Regions from separate parts of the Streptomyces drozdowiczii genome, predicted to be linked through region 1. Evidence: predicted binding sites of a transcription regulator. Region 1 holds the regulator's gene; the other holds the start of a gene.
What was found. The regulator HspR, encoded in region 1, represses chaperone genes until heat shock. The targets are predictions, from matches to a motif close to TTGAGNNNNNNNNNCTCAA.

Region 1 (3,205 bases):
GACACTGTGGCGTTCATTCCGGCCAGGGACGATCCGCCCATCGCCCTGGAGCTGCGGCACCCCGGGCTGGTCGCGTACCTGACGAAGGTATTCGAACAGCTCTGGAGCAGGGCTGTCCCACTGAACGAGGCGGCGCCCTACGATCCAGCGCGCGACGGCATCACGGGCGTGCAGCGCTCCATCGCCCAACTCCTGGTGGAGGGCCACGTCGATGAAGCCATAGCCCGCCGTCTCGGCATGAATGTGCGTACCTGCCGTGCCCACGTCGCGAAGCTGTCCGCCGTTCTCGGCAGCACCAGTCGCGCCCAACTCGGCTATCTGATCGCCCGGTCAGGAATCCTGGACCAGGATTCCTGACCGGCCGGCCCCAAAGATCCCCACCCCCCGGGCCGGGCGGGCGTGCCACGCAATGGGGGAGAGCATGGCCACGCCCCAGATCAGCCGGGGGAGTTCCCGGCTCCCCCGACACGTCCACACTGGCCCGGGAACTAGGCTGGCACCACCGTCATCTTGCTGCATTGCCAAAAGTGGGGGGTCACAAATGGGCAAGCACGAGGGCATATCGCATCAGCCGCACGGTGATCTGGAACTGTGCGAGGCCGGCGTCACGACGTACAGCGAAGCGCTCAGAGCCGGCCGGCTGCCCCGCTACGCTCTCGAACCCGCCCCGTGCCTCATCGAGTTGGCTCTCGTCCATCCCGATCCACAGGACGATGGCTGGATCCGACCGGTGCCTCCGTCCGCGGCGCTCGCCCATCTGCTCCAGCCGGTCACCCGCGAGATCCACGAACGCATCCGGCTCTCCGCCGCCCTCGCCGACTCCCTGGCACCCCTGGCCTCCGTCGCCAGCACCGACCCCAACCTCGCGATCACCGTCCTCGAGGGCCTTCCACTGATCGACACGGCCATCGAGAACGCTCTGGGCAACACGCGGGAAGAGGTCCTGACGCTGCAACCCGGCGGGACCGGACGGGAGGAGGAGAGGCTCTCGAAGGCGCTGGGCCGTGCCCTCGCCATGGCCGAACGCGGCGTGTCTCTGCGCCACATCTACCAGCACCCCGCGCGCTACAACCAGCCCATCAAGGCGTATCTGGATGAGATCCCGCCCGCCAACATCCAGGTCCGCACCATCGAGCAGACGGCCGAACGGCTCATCATCTTCGACCGCGCCGTCGCCCTGATCCCCGCCAGCGCCAACCGCGACGCCGCCTTGGAGATCCGCCACCCCGCCCTCGTGCGCTACCTGATCCAGGTGTACGAGGTGCTGTGGGCCCAGGCCAAGCCGCTCACCTCTCCCCTTCAGGCGCCCGCGCACGATACCCCGGTCACCGCCGCCCAGCTGAGCGTCGCCCGCCTCCTCGTCGAGGGGAACACCGACCAGATGGTGGCCCGCAAGCTCGGCATCAGCGTCCGCACCTGCCGTGCCCACATCGCCAAACTCATGCACACCCTCGACGCCACCAGCCGCACCCACCTCGGCGCCCTGCTCGTCCGGTCCGGCATCGCGGAGCCCGCCCGATGACGGCGGACAACGCGAAGCGGCCCGCCGCCCCCGGTTGACCGGGGTGGCGGGCCGCCTGGGCGCGGGGTCAGTCCTTGGGGCGCTTGGGGCGCCAGACCACCAGGGCGCTGGTCTGCTGCACGTCCTGGTACGGGACCAGATCGCGCCGGTACGACGCGTGGACCTGGGCCTCGCGCTGCTGCATGGCCGCTGCGGCTCCGTCCACGGCCGCCGAGAGTTCGGCGACGCGCTGCTGGAGCGCCGCGACCTGGTTCTCCAGCTCGATGATGCGCTTGATGCCGGCGAGGTTGATGCCCTCGTCCTGCGACAGCTGCTGCACCGTACGCAGCAGCTCGATGTCGCGGGCCGAGTAGCGCCGGCCGCGTCCGGCCGTGCGGTCGGGCGACACCAGGCCGAGGCGGTCGTACTGGCGCAGTGTCTGCGGATGCAGGCCCGAGAGCTGGGCCGCGATCGAGATCACGTACACCGGGGACTCGTCGGTCAGTTCATAAGGATTACGCCGTCGGCCGTCCACCTCAAGCTCCCTTCGCCGCCTGGAACAGCTCCGCCCTCGGGTCATGCCCCGCGGTCGCCTTGCGGTATGCCTCCAGCGCGTCCCGGGCCTCGGTACCGAGGTCGGTCGGCACGGTCACCTCGACGGTGACCAGGAGGTCGCCCCGGGTGCCGTCCTTGCGGACCGCGCCCTTGCCGCGGGCCCGCATCGTACGCCCATTCGGCGTACCGGCCGGTAGCTTGAGCGTCACGGACGGTCCGCCGAGCGTCGGCACCTTCACCTCGCCGCCGAGCGCCGCCTCCGTGAAGGTGACGGGCACCGTGACGGTGAGGTTGTCGCCCTTGCGGCCGAAGACCGGGTGGGCGTCGACATGGACCACGACGTACAGATCGCCGGCCGGTCCGCCGCGCTCGCCGGGGGCGCCCTTGCCGCGCAGCCGGATGCGCTGCCCGTCCGAGACGCCCGCCGGGATGCGCACCTGCATGGTCTTCGAGGAGCGGGCCCGGCCGCTGCCCTTGCAGACGTCGCAGGGGTCCTGGGCGATGAGGCCGCGGCCCTTGCAGTCCACGCACGGGTCGGTCAGCGAGAAGCCGCCGCCGCTGCCGCGCGAGACCTGACCGGTGCCGACACAGGTCGGGCAGACCCTGGGGGTGCCGTTCTTGTCGCCGGTGCCGGAACACGCCTTGCAGGGGGCCTGGCTGGACATCCGGAGCGGGACCGTGGCCCCGTCGACCGCCTCGGTGAAGCTGAGCGTCACCTCGGACTCGATGTCCTGGCCGCGCCGCGGCTGCACCCTCGTACCGGCGCCGCCGCCGCGGTTGAAGAGGCCGCCGAACACGTCGCCGAGGCCGCCGCCGCCGAAACCGCCGGCGCCGCCGCCCTGGCCCCCGCCCGGGGCGCCTCCGAAGAGGTCCCCCAGGTCGAAGTTGAAGTTGCCCTGGGCGCCGCCCGGCCCGGCCCGGAAGCCGCCGTTGCCGAAGAGGGCGCGCGCCTCGTCGTACTCCTTGCGCCTCTTGGCGTCGCCGAGGACGTCATTCGCCTCGGAGATCTCCTTGAAGCGCTCCTCCGCCTTGTCGTCGCCCTTGTTGGCGTCCGGGTGGAACTCGCGGGCGAGCTTCCGGTACGCCTTCTTGATCTCGGCGTCGGTGGCGTCCTTGGGGACGCCGAGAACCTTGTAGTAGTCCTTCTCG
Region 2 (3,205 bases), 1.4 Mb from region 1:
CGCGGATCTCCGCCTCGTCCCGGACACCGCCGAGCGCGACGCGGACGAACTTGCGGCCCATGGCGTGCGCCACGGACTCCCCGAGCGAGGTCTTGCCGACGCCGGGCGGTCCGACGAGGGCCAGCACCGCGCCGCCGCGCCGTCCGCCGACGACGCCGAGGCCGCGGTCGGCCCGGCGCTTGCGCACCGCGAGGTATTCGGTGATGCGCTCCTTCACGTCCTGGAGGCCCGCGTGCTCGGCGTCCAGGATCTCCTGGGCGCCCTTGATGTCGTACGCGTCCTCGGTGCGCTCGGTCCAGGGCAGTTCGAGGACGGTGTCGAGCCAGGTCCTGATCCAGGAGCCCTCGGGGCTCTGGTCGGAGGCGCGCTCCAGCTTGTCGACCTCCTTGAGCGCGGCCTCGCGGACGTGCTCGGGCAGGTCGGCGGCCTCGACGCGGGCCCGGTAGTCGTCGGACTCGTCCTCCGGGTCGCCGTTGAGTTCGGACAGCTCCTTGCGTACGGCGTCGAGCTGGCGCCGCAGCAGGAATTCGCGCTGCTGCTTGTCGACGCCCTCCTGGACGTCCTTGGCGATGGACTCGGCGACGTCCTGCTCGGCGAGGTGTTCACCCAGCCACTGGATGGCGAGCTTCAGCCGGGCGACCGGGTCGGTGGTCTCCAGCAGCCGGACCTTCTGGGCGGTGGTGAGGAAGGGCGAGTAACCGGAGTTGTCGGCGAGCGCGGAGACGCCCTCGATCTGCTGGACCCGGTCCACGACCTGCCAGGCCCCGCGCTTCTTCAGCCAGCTGGTGGCGAGCGCCTTGTACTCCTTGACCAGCTCGGCGACGGCCCCGGGCAGGGGGTCGGGGACGGATTCGTCCACCCGGACCCCTTCCACCCAGAGGGCGGCACCGGGGCCGCTGGTGCCCGCTCCGATGCGGACCCGGCCGCGGCCCCGGATGAGGGCGCCCGGGTCGCCGTCGGAGAGCCGCCCCACCTGCTCGACGGTGCCGCGGACGCCGATCCCGGTGTACGTCCCGTCGATGCGCGGGACGAGCAGCACCTCGGGCTTGCCCCCGCCCTCCCGGGCAGCGGCCTGCGCGGCCTCGACGGCGGCTCGCACCTCGGCGTCCGACAGGTCCAGCGGCACCACCATCCCCGGCAGCACGACCTCGTCGTCGAGCGGCAGCACGGGCAGGGTGAGCGGTGTGACGGCGTTGGACTCAGTAGCCATGATCTCCCCTTCGGCAGTCAAGTTGAGTTATACCGGCTCAATGCTTGTGAGCCCCACAATGTTCCCCGGACGTTGTTCGCTCTGAGCGATCAGCCGCTGATGTCCTGCGCCGGAGTCGGTGCAGGAGTCCGCGGCCCGCGAGTGGGAGCGGCAGATGGTGGAGATCGAGACCGGGCTGCCGTTCGACGCCGCACCGGGCACGCCGCCGCGCCCCGGCCATGACCCGGCAGCCTTCTCGTTGCTGGAGCGGATGGCCCCGGAGTTCATACCTTGCTCGCGACCACCATGTAGTTCTCGGCCTCAAGATCGAACGTGCTCAGTTCCGTTCGGAGTCCGACCTGGTGCAGCTCGACTTCGAGTTCCTCGTACCGGTAGGGCCAGCAGGACAGCAATTCCGAGCGGACAAGAACCGGCCCAGTCGCATCGATTTGGGCGATCGCAATCTCGATATGGTGCTCATCCTCCCAATGCGGCGCAATCTCCCAGCGGTAAATCACGACGGCATCGCGACCGTTTCGTCGGACGAGTCGGTCCCAGATGTCCAGCCGGGAACCTCTGGCCCTCACGAGTTCCCAAGTGCGCGATGTGAGCACCAAGCGCCCGCCCGGGCGCAGAATCCGTGACATCGACTCCAGAGCAGCATTCCTGCCTGTCGCGCCCGCGGCGTGGTGAAGCGAATTTCCCACGCAGAACACCATGTCGAACGTGTTGTCCTGGAAATGGTCGGGCAGCTCTTCCCAGCTCGCCCGTACGGTCCGGACGGACGCCCCGAACTCCTCGGCCAACTCCGCGGTCCGACGAACCATCCCCTCGCTGGCGTCAGTCGCGACAACCTGCATGCCACGACCGGCGAGGCCAACCGCCAACTGCCCGGTTCCGCACGAACAGTCGAGGACCTGAGCGTTCGACGGCAGGAGATCGAGGACGTCGTCGAACGACGCAACGAACTCGGCTGGAGGCAACTTCGCATCCGAGATGAGCCATTCGTACACCTCGGCAAGCACGCCATAACCTGTCACCACCACTACCTCCGTCACGCGGCAGATTCACGGTAGGACGTCAGTCCACCAGCGGAGCGGGCCGGGCACCAATGGTTTTCGCAAGCCCCCGCCTGCCGCGGCAGCGGACGGAAAACGAAGAGTCAATCCGCACAAAACCTGATGGCACGGCGCAACCCATCGAAACGGCACCGACACCGCTGACTGGTGCGGCGGGCGTTGTCAGTGGCGCCTGTCACGATGCGGGGGATCGACTCGACAGCTCGCCGGGAGAGACACATGGGTACGTGGGACGTGGGCCCCTTCGACAACGACACGGCCGCCGACTGGTGCGGCGGTCTGGACGACGCCGCGCCGGAGGCGCGCGAGGCGATGGTCCGGGCCGCGCTGACCGAGACGGCGGAGACCACGGACTACCTGGACTCGGACGTCGCGAACGAGGCCATAGCGGCCGCCGCCCTGGTCGCGGCGCAGTGCCCCGGGGGCGCCCCCGCCGACTCCGCGTACGGCCCCGACGAGCCCCTTCCGGACCTGACCGGCCTGCGCGGACTCGCGCTCCGGGCGCTGGACCGGGTCCTGACGGAACCGTCCGAGGCGCTGGAGCTCTGGGAGGAAGCGGAGGACGGGCCCTGGCACACCGGGGTCAACCAGCTGCGCGGAGTCCTTGTGCCCCGGCCCTGAGCGGCCCCGCTCCAGCGGCACCGATATTCCGTGGAGCCCCGGCGCCGCGCCGGACAGGATGGCCGCATGACCGAGACCCCGCTCCCCGTGCAGGCCCTGATCGTCGTGGACGTGCAGAAGGACGGGGTGACCGGCGCGGGTGCCGTGCCCGCGGCCGATGTGCTGCTGGACCGTACGGCCGGGCTGCTGGCACGGGCCCGGCGGGCGGGCGCGGTCGTCGTCCACCTCCAGAACGACGGCGACCCGGGGTCGGGCGACGAGCCGTTCACGCCGGGCTGGGCGCTGCACCTGCCGGTCGTGGAGGGCCCCGCGGAAT

Region 2: a site for HspR is predicted at 1,233-1,251, ahead of lon (endopeptidase La). Genes of this name have one in related genera too.

What each region holds. Positions count from the first base shown of each region.
Region 1 is NZ_CP098740.1:3,689,240-3,692,444, reverse strand. Features, by position in the region: gene NEH16_RS16805 (response regulator transcription factor) at 1-357, shown strand, start outside; gene NEH16_RS16800 (helix-turn-helix transcriptional regulator) at 542-1,522, shown strand; gene NEH16_RS16795 (heat shock protein transcriptional repressor HspR) at 1,590-2,036, opposite strand; gene dnaJ (molecular chaperone DnaJ) at 2,038-3,205, opposite strand, start outside.
Region 2 is NZ_CP098740.1:2,246,569-2,249,773, forward strand. Features, by position in the region: gene lon (endopeptidase La) at 1-1,210, opposite strand, end outside; gene NEH16_RS09925 (class I SAM-dependent methyltransferase) at 1,474-2,229, opposite strand; gene NEH16_RS09930 (DUF4259 domain-containing protein) at 2,488-2,889, shown strand; gene NEH16_RS09935 (isochorismatase family protein) at 2,956-3,205, shown strand, end outside.